DNA from 3 places in the Cytobacillus sp. ABV4_503 genome. Region 3 is predicted to be linked to each of the others. Evidence: riboswitches for the same ligand, from Rfam matches in the RefSeq annotation. Region 3 holds a riboswitch; each other region holds the start of a gene.
What was found. Region 3 has a riboswitch for thiamine pyrophosphate ahead of ACXAD1_RS11065 (3-oxoacyl-ACP reductase). Riboswitches for the same ligand answer to the same signal wherever they lie in the genome.
Positions count from the first base shown of each region.

Region 1: linked by a shared signal. The riboswitch ahead of ACXAD1_RS06390 (ABC transporter substrate-binding protein) and the one ahead of ACXAD1_RS11065 (3-oxoacyl-ACP reductase) in region 3 are both predicted to bind thiamine pyrophosphate.
Region 2: linked by a shared signal. The riboswitch ahead of tenA (thiaminase II) and the one ahead of ACXAD1_RS11065 (3-oxoacyl-ACP reductase) in region 3 are both predicted to bind thiamine pyrophosphate.

Region 1 covers NZ_JBSWTH010000001.1:1,245,681-1,250,065, forward strand. The annotation lists gene ACXAD1_RS06375 (ABC transporter ATP-binding protein) at 1-144, opposite strand, end outside; gene ACXAD1_RS06380 (ABC transporter permease) at 141-908, opposite strand; gene ACXAD1_RS06385 (thiamine-binding protein) at 905-1,198, opposite strand; gene ACXAD1_RS06390 (ABC transporter substrate-binding protein) at 1,212-2,216, opposite strand; TPP riboswitch at 2,323-2,431, opposite strand; gene ACXAD1_RS06395 (YkvA family protein) at 2,505-2,918, opposite strand; gene ACXAD1_RS06400 (NAD-dependent deacylase) at 3,066-3,791, shown strand; gene tatA (twin-arginine translocase TatA/TatE family subunit) at 3,901-4,074, shown strand; gene treP (PTS system trehalose-specific EIIBC component) at 4,361-4,385, shown strand, end outside.
Region 2 covers NZ_JBSWTH010000001.1:154,081-158,465, reverse strand. The annotation lists gene ACXAD1_RS00735 (MGDG synthase family glycosyltransferase) at 1-60, shown strand, start outside; gene ACXAD1_RS00730 (DUF6843 domain-containing protein) at 141-977, opposite strand; gene ACXAD1_RS00725 (TIM barrel protein) at 1,113-1,946, opposite strand; gene ACXAD1_RS00720 (DUF1287 domain-containing protein) at 2,052-2,759, shown strand; gene tenA (thiaminase II) at 2,780-3,469, opposite strand; TPP riboswitch at 3,529-3,630, opposite strand; gene thiW (energy coupling factor transporter S component ThiW) at 3,790-4,278, opposite strand.
Region 3 covers NZ_JBSWTH010000001.1:2,197,473-2,201,857, forward strand. The annotation lists gene thiM (hydroxyethylthiazole kinase) at 1-110, opposite strand, end outside; gene ACXAD1_RS11065 (3-oxoacyl-ACP reductase) at 124-885, opposite strand; TPP riboswitch at 991-1,103, opposite strand; partial or broken gene ACXAD1_RS11070 (OsmC family protein) at 1,220-1,681, shown strand; gene ACXAD1_RS11075 (Cof-type HAD-IIB family hydrolase) at 1,715-2,464, opposite strand; gene ACXAD1_RS11080 (sigma-70 family RNA polymerase sigma factor) at 2,859-3,425, shown strand; gene ACXAD1_RS11085 (hypothetical protein) at 3,418-4,385, shown strand, end outside.

The DNA of each region.
Region 1 (4,385 bases), 950 kb from region 3:
GAGGTTGAAAAGGGTGCTCTTGCCGCTCCCTGAAGGGCCTAAAATCGAAACAAATTCCCCTTCATTTATATGAAAACTTAAATTGTCTAAAACCTGATTTGAATCAAAACTTTTGGTTAAATGATTAACTGATAATTGTATCATTTCCTGGCACTCTCCCGTGACTTCCATTTAATCAGCAAACGTTCAGCCAGTAATATTCCTCCAAAAAACAGCAAGCTTAACAGCATAATGGTAAAAATGGCAACAAAAACACGGTCCGTCCTAAATGAAGAAGAGGCTAAAGTCATATAAACACCTATTCCTGCTTTAGCTCCGAGCCATTCGGATATTACAGCACCCATCACACTATAGGTTGCGGAGATTTTTAGCCCTGAAAATAAAGAAGGAAGGGAATAGGGAAGCTCCAGCTTCCAAAAAAGCTGACCTTTGCTGGCACCTGCCATCAGCATATAATGCCTAAGTTCTCCGGGGGTTTGGCGAAAGCCGTCCAATGCAGCAACTGTAATGGGGAAGAAACAAACCAGCGTGATGACAATCAGCTTTGGAAGTATCCCGAAACCAAACCATACAACCAGCAAAGGAGCCAGTACAATTATAGGCACATTCTGTGAAAGTATGAGGAGAGGGTAAACCGACTCCCTTATAAAAGGCAATAAGTGCAGAATAACAGCTGTGAGTAATCCTATGACGGCGCCAATGAGAAATCCCAATAGGGAAAGCATGACTGTCGATTGAAGATGAAGGCGGAAGCCCTCCCAGCCCGAAATCGCTTCATGAACGATATCTGTCGGCGGAGGCAGGAGCCATGCAGGAACTTCTGCCAGATTTACTGCCAATTCCCAAAGAATGAATAAAAGAAGGAGAACCGCAGCCGGCCTCCATCCTTTTCTGAATACATTTATCATGAACGGTATTTCTCCGTTAAATCACTCATTTCAATACCGTCCGGCTGATATAGAACCTTAACCTGTGAAATTACATTGCTGCTTCCTTTTTCAATCATTTTTCTGTTCATATCGGCTATGATTTTTAATAAATGGTCTAAATCGCCTTCCATCGTGGTTTCTAGGGGATGCACCTCGTGCTTAACACCAGATTGCTGAATAACATTAATTGCTTCATCAACGTAAGGTATAACATTTTCCCCATCTTTTGTTTTCGGTATGATCTGAATGCTTACAAGTGCGTTTGCCATAGTTGAACTCTCCTTATTCCGGCAGGAAGTCATTTGTAAATGCTTTGCCGGCATCTAATTCTTTATCTAATAGACCATTATCATGCATCCAGTCTGCATAGTTTTCCCAGACTGCAAGCTTTTGTTCACCCCATCTTGGAGCATCATCCTGATAGCGGGGGGATAGCCATTCCTGGCTCTTTTTGACCAATTCGCTGTCAAGGTCCGGAGCATTTTTTAACAAAATATCTGCTGCTTCGCCAGGCTGATCGATTGCAAATTCATAACCTCTGGATGCTGCTTTTACAAATGCTTTGACAGTATCCGGGTCATCTGCAATCATTTTTTCGCTGGTTGCGAGAACGGGCGTGTAGTAATCCAGTTTTTTTGAGTAGTCGGTAAGGTAGACCATATTAATCTTTTCCCCCCGAAGTTCTGCTTCTACACCTGTCCATCCGTAATAAATCCATGCGAAGTCTATATCTCTTTTAACAGCTGTGAAAAAGTCAGCATCTCCCATGTTAACAATTGAGACATTATCAACATTGGCGTTTTCCTTCTTCATTAGGGAATCTATTACAGATTTTTCTACAGGAGCTCCCCAGCCGCCATAAGTTTTTCCTTCAAAGTCTTTCGGCGATTTAATGTTTTTTTCAGCAGGGGATGCAAAACCGGAAGTATTATGCTGTATTACAGCTGCTATTGATACAAGGGGAACTCCCTGTACACGGGCTTCCGTGATGCTTTCCTGATAGCTGACACCGAAATCAGCCTTGCCTGATGCAGTCAATTGATCTGCACCTGCTTCACCTGGCATTATAATTTCGACATCGAGCCCTTCTTCTTTAAAATATCCTTTGTCCTTTGCGGCATATAAGCCGGTATGATTGGTATTGGGTGTCCAATCCAATACAACAGTAACTTTTTTCAAATCTTGTTTGCTGTCTGCATCTTTGCTTCCAGTCTGATTATCCGCTCCATTGCCGGCACAGCCTGAAAGAAACAGAAGTGAACAGATAGCCGCAATCCACTTTTTCATAAATAATCCTCCTAAAACCTTTATGTAATAAGGAAAGTTAATGATAGTCTGCCCTGAAAAATAAAAACGCCCCGGTATAAACCAGGGCGCATATAAAAACATTTAGTATGTTTAAGAATATGTTCCCTACGCTGCTATGAGCCAGATCAGGTTCAAAGGGTCAGCATCTTAATGATGAAGTCTCAACCGGCATACCGGTTCCCCTACATTTCCTGCTATTTAATTTTGACAGCATAAATACTTTCCATCATTATTATAGCAAATAATATCAAAATGGACAGAAAATAATTATTTCATCTCTATCGTCCTGCTTTCTTTCCAGATTTTGAATTTTTCAAGTTCACCTGTAATTTGGCTAACGGCAAAACCAAGTACTGCTGCATCATCTAAAATTCCCATTCCTATTAAAAAGTCAGGAACAAGGTCTATAGGGGAAACAAAGTATAGGACGGAAGCAATAATAAAGATAACCGATTTTCTTGAAATATGCCGGTAATCGCCTTTAGACCATGCCTTAACCAAATCGATCAGAAGCTGAAACTTTTCCCATATATCACTTAATGAAGATTTATTTTTATCTGCTTTAAGTGTAGCCTTTCTTAGCAGTACTTTTGTTTTTTCAGGGTCTTCCGCATAACGTTTGGCCCTGGCAGAAAATTTTTTATAGCCGTCCTTATAATCTTTCGTTTCTATTTCAGGCATAGCTATCACTCCTATATTTGATAATTCGCATAAACAGTTATAATCTAGTATTTACCGCATACCTGACATGACATAAACATTTCACCGGGAGAAATAAATGGAAATCAAATTTAACCTGTGACAAAACCTTATTGGGGGCTGATATCTATGCTTGAGAAATGGCTTCAGGAATCAAATTATACAGTAATATTAACTGGAGCAGGAATGTCGACGGAAAGCGGACTTCCTGATTTCAGGTCTGCCAATAATGGATTATGGAATGGGAAAGATCCTGGAAAAATAGCCAGTACAGAAGCATTAAATGAAAATGTGAACGAGTTTATTGAATTTTATCGGCACAGGGTAATCGGGCTTAAGGAGTGCAATCCCCATAAAGGGCACTATATTCTTGCAGATTGGGAAAAGAGAGATATTATTAAGAGCATTATCACCCAGAATGTGGATGGATTTCATGGACTGGCGGGAAGTAAAAAAGTATCAGAGCTCCATGGGAATTTGCAGACACTCCATTGCCAGAAGTGTAAAAAAGAGTTCCCGAGCGAAGGGTATTTGCATGGACAATTCCAATGTAATTGCGGTGGTGTGCTCCGTCCTTCAGTAGTTCTGTTTGGGGAAATGCTTCCTGAGGAGGCTTTAGATTTCGCAGAAGATGAAACAGAAAAGGCAGAACTTTTTATTGTTCTGGGATCATCCTTGAATGTAACACCTGCAAATCAGTTTCCGCTGATTGCCAAACAAAACGGGGCAAAACTGGTGATTATTAATTTGGAACCTACGGACTTCGATATTTATGCTGATGAAGTGATCCATAACCGCAAAATTGGTGAAGTATTAGAAGATCTTGATAGAGTCTTTAATAGTGAAAAAACGTGAATTCATAAAAATAGCTGCCATGCTATGATTTTTTAAGTCAATCTACTATAATGGACAATGAACATGATTGCTACTGCCCATGCGATATGATATATAAGGAGTGTTCAGCATGTTATCAAACATCGGTATTCCAGGTTTAATTCTCATCCTGGTTCTGGCTCTTATTATTTTTGGTCCTAAAAAACTTCCTGAAATAGGGAGAGCATTTGGGGAGACCTTAAAAGAATTTAAGAAATCTACCCGTGAACTCACAAAAGATGATGACGATGATAAAAGGAAATAAGATTATTCAATAGGTTTAGAACCGGCTTTGAAGACAATTTAGTCTCGAAGCCGGTTTTTTTATTTTCTGACATCCAGAGAGATTGAATGGGTATATAAAAGAGAGAAAAGAAAAAGTGGTTGACTGACATGTATATACAAGATAGAATGAAAGCGTAAACAGTTCATGTATATACAAGTCGAATTCTGTTAATTGGATATATTTGTAAAGTTAGAGAACAATAAACAAAAACCTTATAACTGTTTTTTTCTTTTATATGAAAACGGTAACAGGAGGAGAGCGAAGAATGGCTACAAATAAAGAGTCAGCAG
Region 2 (4,385 bases), 2.0 Mb from region 3:
ACCGGCAGAAGTACGCCTGAAACTGTTCATTCTATTAGAGCCATCCCAACTTTAAAGTGACACTTCGACCAGCGGGGCTTTGGCGGCAGTATGACCCGATAAATAATTTACAGCCTGGAATCTCCAGGCTGTTTTCCATTTCAATCAAACGTTTGATTTATCAATCCTTCTTCATAAAGAATCTCCTCAATACCAGGAACATACCCTTGATCAGCCATGTCCTTCTCGCAGCCAACTGAAAAATAGGTATACGAATATTCATATCCTTCTCCCTGTACACCGCCTGATCCACCATGTGAAATACAGCTTTCTGGTATTGCTTCACGCTTCCCTTTTTCATCGGCATAATAGTACAAATCGTCAATATACCCTTCACTTTGCGGTAAAGAGGTAATGGCATATCCTCTATCATTCACCCGAAATACATCGTACTCCCCTTCTGTCTCTGGAACAGGAGCATTCTCTATTTCATGAACAATTCTCACCTGACCAGCATACCCTTTTGGAATCAGATAAAGGTCATGAGTTTTTTCTTCCAGATCTGCCTGCTGGAGCATCCAAAAGAACACTATCGGCAGGAGGCAAGCGGCAAGGAAACCTGCTGCATTCAAGGTAACCTTCCTGCCCCCTGGCATCTCGCGGTCCCACTTCCTCCACTCATCTATTAAAAAGAAAAGCACCGCAGCAATAAATGCGTAGAAAGCAAACCCTTCCATAATAAAATAAGTGACTGCAGCCAAAAAGGTATGTATAAATGCAGCAGACGGAAACCGCCAAACTGCTAGATTTCTAGTAAGAAACTCAGAAAGCAGCGAAACTGGAACACCGTATATCACATTTCCGAAAAAGCAGTATAAAAAAACCATAACCAGGAAGAAGGAAAACAATCCCCCTTCAGAAAAGAAAAAGAGAAGCCAAAAACCAAAAGTAAAAAGAATGGAAGCCTGTAGGGCCGTTTTTAGTTTTAATCCCAGCATAAGAATTAATTAACCTCCTCTTTTTTGTGAAAAGCTTCACATATATCATAGCATATATACATGGTTATTCCCATACTCACTATGATAACCTTTCATTTTCAACCTGCACAAAATTCTGCTAGGAGGGCCTGCTGCCTAACTAGCAGATCCTTCTTCAATCACCTCTATTGCCCACCTGATACCTTCTTCTGCCATTTTTTCCGGAGGGTTCGTGTGTGGAGTGTACTCCATGACAAAAAATACTTCCTCACATTCCTTTGCTAAAAAATCCATCAGTTTCTTAATTTTATGATGACTGCCATCATTCTCATGAGATGGATGCACAGGTACCCAAATATATTTATCGCCCTGGTATTCAACATTATGTAAATGAACGACTCTCACGAACTCGGTCCATTTTTCTATATATTTTATGGCCTTCTCGCCAGCGGCCAATATATAATCCCCGATATCAACACAAAGTCCGAGTCCGTATTTCCTCCATGTCTCTACAGAAAAACGGTCAAGATATTGAATTCCTGCTGGCGATTGTTTGAATCCCAATTTAGGTTCACACACAATCAAAATCCCATATTTCCTCTGGAGAACACTAAGTTTCTTTAGTCCCTCCTCAATGACCTCTGCCGGATTCCTGCTGGTTTCCTTTTTAAAGTAAGGGAAGTGCACCAATATGTATTCAGCCCTAAGCCGGGACATCCTTTCCACTTCCTCCTCAAACTGAATCCAGGCTTCCTCCGGATTCATACTGAACTTTTCCAGCAAATCATATTTGCTTTTCCCCCGGAAAAGAGGCGAATGAAGACCAAAGCTTTTGTTTGTTTTACCCAGCATTTCAATAAAGCAGCGAAAGGCTTCCTCATCTTGAAATTCGCCTATCTCTATATGCGGCAAATGACGTTTAAAAAGTTCATGAAACAGCTTGCTGTCAGACAAAATGACACTTCCCGATATCCCTATATGATGAGCCATAATATCCCCTCTTTTATGCATCTTTATAACAATCTTATCATATCTTCATGTAACTCATTGGAAAATAATGCCGTCTAATCATTAAAATACATGAGGAGACTTTTTATGATAAAAAAAGTGTTTGCTTTCATAATCGGAATACTGTTCTTATTCATTCTTTTTTTCCGAAATGGAATTATTCTGGATTCCATCGGCATTCATTTCGAAAGTCCTTTTGCAAAGAAAATAGCAGTGCCTTCTGAATATTCACAGGCCGATTCAAATCTAAACGGCATTGCCGATCCGCTAGATATGGTCCTGACAGCCAGAAAAGAAGTAGACCAGCGCACGCCATATAAAAGTGCCTACTATGCGGGAGGCTATCCGCCCGATGGCGAAGGTGTCTGTACAGATGTGATTTGGAGGGGATTCCAGGGGGCTGATGTAACCTTAAAGGATCTTATTGATCAGGATATCGCCGAGAATACGGACTTGTATTCAAGAGTGCAGGGCAAGCCTGATCCGAACATTGATTTTAGAAGGGTGCCAAACCAGAATGTCTTCTTTAGCCGCTTCGCAAAGTCATTAACAACTGAACTGAATCCAGGAGATGGTAAGAACCTTCAGCAATGGCAGCCGGGTGACATTGTGGTTTTCCTTTCTCCTAAATTCAACCATGTGGCAATCATATCTGACAAACGGACGAAAGATGGCATTCCATATGTTATACATAACTCCACACCATTTGCAGCAGAAGTAAAACTATCTTCTTTTAAGACTCCCATTACCGCTCATTACAGATGGGATTTTGAAAAAACGCCTGCACTGCCATAAAGCAGATGCAGGCGTTTTTCTTATCTGACTGCTGCAGGATTGCCCGCCGGCCACTCTTCGCAGGTATAAGCCATCTCCCAGAAGCCAAGCTCCAGCTGGCAGCTTTTTCGGAAAGCATCCTTCATTCGCTGCCTTTCTTCCGGTGATGCCGCATCAGCAAGCTCATCCAAACGGTTCCTCATATTCATGGTCACAGCTTCGACCCTTAAATTTGCATAAAAAGAGATCCATGGATAAAACGGATGGTTCTCATCTGGCTCATATTGCTTCATGAGTTCAAGCCCAATCTCCCAATAAGTCCATGGACAAGGCAATAATGCAGCAAGGATCTCACCCATGCCGCCTGTGTGGGCATGATACATCATATGCTTAACATAATGATCAGCTGTTGGAGGGAGCGGATAGCCCTGCAATGCTTCGTAATCCACCCCAATCTGCTGGCAAAAATTATGGTGGGGATGTACTTCGCTGTTCAATACAAATTCTATTTGCTGATTAAAATAAGAAATATCCTTACGCTCTGCAGACTTTGAAATGGCAATCCCATAAATATGCATGAACGCATTCAGATACTCAAAGTCCGCTTTAATGTAATGGGCCAGCGCCTCTTTCGGCACGTCCCCTCTCCCGATACCCTGGACAAACGGGTGCTCAAATATCAGCTGAAACAAATCTTCATTTTCTTTGCGCAGAATCTCTGAAAAAGTCATAAAAAATAGCCTCCTTATTCATTACAGAAGCTGCCGGGGAAAAAGCATGAGGATATATAACGAGGTCCTCACTGCTTCCCTGCGCTGGCATTATCCAGATCAGGTTCCAAGGGACAAAGGAAAAGCTCCTTATCTCAGCCGTAGCGCCCCTAGCAGTTTTCTAACATTCTAATTGTTTTTTACCGATTTTCTAACTTGACGTTTTTCGCTCATAAATTTTGGATTTCGCCCATAACTCTTAAAAATCGCTCATAAAGTCAGATTGCTATGCTGCACTCCGCTTATCTGCTTACTCAACTAGCTTCGCCAGCCCAAAATCATCACATATTCTGAACCAAGTTCTTCTCTTTAACCTTTGCCAAAACCATCCAGCCTATGGACGCACCGGCAATGCTGCTGACCAGGAATGGCGGCACAAAGAAGAATGCCCCAGCTGAGCTCCCCATGAGAACCTTTGCAAAAGGTACTGCAAACAATGCACCAATTAAGCCGGTACCTACCACTTCTCCTACAGCAGCCCATATTTTCCGGCCGAACTTCAAATAAAGCACACCTGCCAAAAACGCACCGATCATGCCTCCTGGAAACGCAAGCAGCGTCCCGAATCCAAGCAAATTACGAAGCAGGCCAATCATAAATGCCACAGCTGCTGCAGGCAGGGGTCCAAGCGTCACCGCTGCCAATACATTCACCGCATGCTGCACCGGATAGGCCTTTGCTATGCCTGCCGGAAACCAGAGCAAATGGGAACCCAGTGTCCCAATTGCCACAAATAAAGCCATCGTAGTTAACAATCGGGTTCTGTTCATCTAAACCTCCTTTCTAAAGGGCCGCCTGATTGCTTATCAGGATGAGAAGTATGTATACAAAAAAGCCAGATTCCCATAAGGACCTGGCTTGGTTTAAGTATATGAAT
Region 3 (4,385 bases):
AGAAGGCCATTTGCCGTAAAGTTGGTTACCACCACATTGGTGATATTATGTACCAGAGGATTTGTATCTCTTAGTTTTTCCAATAGGCTGCTAATCTCCTGAATGTTCACATTAATTCCTCCTTTAATTCATAACTAGTCCGCCATCCACAACCAAATTCTGTCCTGTAACCGCCCTTGCCCAGGGAGAAGCGAAGAAGACTATTGCATCAGCCACTTCTGCAGGATCTGTGACTTTTTTTAATGGAGTTGAGTTTTCGATAATTTCAAAGACTTCCTCGGATGTCGAAGCACTGGCGTCTGTCGTTCTTAACAAACCGCCTGATACCATATTCGCAGTAATCCCATATTGGCCCAGCTCATTCGCCATATTCCTGGTGAAGCCTAATAGAGCAGCTTTGCTGGTCGTATAGTCATGGTAGGGTACAACTGGATTCTGGAATAGATTGGTCCCAACCGAGATTATCCTGCCAAACTCCTGTTTTTTCATATCTTCCAGACCAGCCTGGACTGTGTTTAAAGCCCCAAGAATTGCACCTTCGAGCTGGTTTTTGTAATCGTCCCATTTAATTGTTTCTGCATCTTTTTTTGAAATAGGGTCAAATTGAAAGTTCACCAGTGCATTATTGACTATGGTTGTAATGGGGCCTCCAAAGTGTTCCTTCGCCTTTTGAAACATTGATTTCACTTGACCTCTGTCCCGGATATCAGCACGAATGGCAATGGCTTTTTCGCCAATTTCCTTCTGTAGAGCATGTGCTTTTTCCTCGCTATGGAAATAGTTAATGACAACTCTCGCCCCTTCCCTCGCGAATGCTTTTGCTGTTTCTTTGCCCAGCCCTCTGCTGCTGCCTGTAATAATGACAATCTGATCGTTAAGATTCATAGAAAATCCTCCTTATTGATAGCCAATTCATTTGTTTTTGAGAACAAAATAAAAACCAGATCCGAAATTGGACCTGGCTGAATAATCTAAGAGAAAAAACATCGTTCCCCGCAATTACTACTTTCCTACGCTGGTATGATCCAGATCAGGTCCGAAGGGTAAAAAACAGTCCGGTTTCTTTCTCAGCCCGCGAGCATCGGGCACCCCTAGCAGTAAAACTATTAAGTTGGCTGATTTCATCTTAGCCTGAAACGTTAAATCTGTAAAGTCTTGCAATTCTGCCTGTTCCTCTTTAAGGTTTAAATAGAAATACATAACTTGGAGGAATCAAAGAATGGCTGAACACCAATTCCATTTAAAAGCACATTGGCCTGGACTTCGTAATGATGTTGGAGAAATTGAGACTGGAGGGCTGAAAACAAAGGTTTCCATTCCCCCAGAAATGGAAGGTCCCTGAATCGGAACAAATCCGGATGAAATGCTGCTTGGGGCTGCAGCAACTTGTTATATCATTACCCTGGCAGCCATGATGGAACGAAGCAAACTCGAAAAAGAAGACCTTACGATGGAATCAATTGGAATTGTGGATGTAACCAAAGGAGTGATTACGTATAGGAAAATTATTCATCGCCCCCTTATCTTGTTAAAAGCTGATGCGACAGAAAAGGATCATTCACTTGCGCGAAAGCTGGCGCAAAAAGCTGAAGCATCCTGTATGATTTCCAGGGCGATTAAAGGAAATGTGGAAATAGCACTGGAAGAAACCATTCTAATTGCCAAAAGAGCATCCAAATAAACCAAAAACCGGCATGTTAGCCGGTTTTTAATCTTAGAGAGCCCACTTTCGGATTGCTTTTGCAACACCAGCGTCATCATTAGTTCCCGTAACAGCATTGGCTGTTTCTTTCACAATATCCTGGGCATTTCCCATTGCTACTCCCCAGCCAGATTCCTCTATCATGGCAATATCATTTAAGCTGTCTCCCATTGCCATTACATTTTCCATCGAAATGCCAAGAATCTCAGTTACCTTCTGGATACCTCTGGCTTTATTGATGCCCAGAGCATTTACCTCAATATTAGTTAAGCTGGAATTTGTAATTTCCAGGTCCCCTTTTGTTCGAAGCTCTTTATGAATGAGTTCCCTGATCTCATCATCTGATATATCAAATCCAAATTTAAGCCATTCATGGTCATGAATATTTTCTGGCATTTCATTCATCCAAACTTGTTCGCAGCTGGTTGCCCAGAATTTGGTCTTATGTGACTGGGATAAATTCCACATCCATTCCATTACTTTAGAATCAACAGGAGTCCTTGTGATTAATTCTCCACCAGGGCCAAATATTTCACTGCCGTTGACCGTGATCAAATAGGAGTTCAATTCCAAAGAATCAGCATGATCGCCTGCCGTGAGCCTGGATCTTCCCGTGCTTAAAATAACTTCAATCCCTTTTTCCTTCGCCTCCCGTATTGCCTTGCGGTTTTCATCTGGAATTTCCCCTCTGGAATTCAACAAGGTTCCATCCATATCAAGAGCGATTAATTTGATCTGTGGAGCAATATTTGATTGTGACATAATAATCTCCCTTCTTTCTTGCACAATAAATCCATTATATAAATAAATAATCGTCCCATCAAAAACAAAGCATTTGGGCAGAATCATTTATTCGAAAATAGCGATCATTATTCCCAATCTAATTGTATAGGCCAGAATTACTCAATATGAACAAATGAGGAAATGATGAATGTTCCTTGTTATTTTTGCTCCTTCTGTTCTTAAGCTATGCATGGATGTGGTTTTATTTAATCGGATTAAATAATCAGGCGCAGACCAAATGGTATGCGCTTTTTTTGTATAATCTTAATAGATGCCAAAAGTTGAAGCGATTTACTTGTATCTGTCGTCTAACTGTCAGGAAACAAAAGGCAGCCGGAATCGGCAGCTGGCAATTTAGCAAGGAGGCAGTCATGTGAGCTCTGATGATTATGTAAAACGGTCAATTGCTGATCAAGTGGATCGTGCTCTCGTTCTTGAAATGATCATGGATGAGTATGGAACCGTTTTGAAGAGATTGATATACAGCTATGTGAATGATTGGAATGCGGCCAGCGATTTAACACAGGATACCTTTATTACTGTTTATGAGAAGCTGGAAAGTTTCCAGCAAAGATCTTCTTTTAAAACATGGATTTTTACAATCGCTATTAATAAAAGCAAAGACTATCTTAAAAGCTGGCATTATCGAAATATGGTCCTGAATGAAAAGGTTTTTTTCCTGAAGAAGGATAGAGAAAAAGATCCGGAAGCTTCATTTCTTGAACGGGATGAACATCAGGAATTGCTAAAAACGATTGAATCCCTCACAGTAAAATACCGGGAAGTCTTCCTTCTCCATTATTACCAGGATCTCAGTCTGGCTGAAATAAGTGAAACCCTTAATATTCCTATTTCTACTGTTAAAACAAGACTGTACAGAGGACAGGAAAAAGTGAAGAAGATACTATCTGCTGCAGAAAGAGGTGAACAGCATGGCTGATCTGAATCAGGAAGTGAAGAAAGAGTTGAATGCTGCATGGACGAAAGATTCTGTTTTCACAGAAGAAGAAAAACAGAGAGTCAGAAACCGAATCGCCACTTCTGCTGCTAAAGGCAGGAAAAAAGACTATGTTCCTAAGCTTCTTTCTGCCGCTGCAGCTGCTGGGTTTGTCCTGTTGATTGGCGGGATTGCCGGAATCCAGACAGATGACTTTAACAAGCAAAATGGACAGGAGACTGTCATTTCAAATAAAGATTTTTATTCCGGCCTTACAGAGGGTGCTATGCTAAATAACTGGAAACTGAATGGTTACGAGAAGGATTCATATGGCCGCATAACTGCAGTTTTTACTGGAAAGGCAGCGGTTACAGGCATTCTGGATTTTCAGGATGAAATTGTATACTTTCAGCCTGATCGTGATTCTTTAAAATTGCTGCCGATCATGGATGGCAAGACCATAAAAATAACTTTTAATGAAACCGATCAGGAGATGCTAAAAAAGGTATTTGGCACAGCCGCACCCATTAAAGCAGAAAGTGTTTCTTTAATTTTAGATGGATATCGCGCACCGGAAGGCGCTGTACATCAGGCTGAAGTCTTGGAGCTGGCAGCCCCAAAAGAACCTCAATTCCATGCTGTTCCATTCCAGCTGGCCCTAAATATTAATGCGGAACTGGTCCTGCCGGAGCCTTTAAACCATGTGTATAAAGAATTTTCTTTAAGAGGAACGGATGAGATCTTAAGAGGTTTAAGCCCGGCAGAAGTATTCCAGCTGTACTTATTTGCTGAAGAAATTGAAGATTATTCTACTCAATATGCATTGTTTAACCATGATCCGGAAATCGGAAAACCATTCCCTACCCTGAATCATTACCTGAATGCTATAAGCGAGTCGCCATCGATCCCAGAAGAACAGACATTATTGCATAGGGTGAAGAATGCACATTTAGAAGAAGTCAT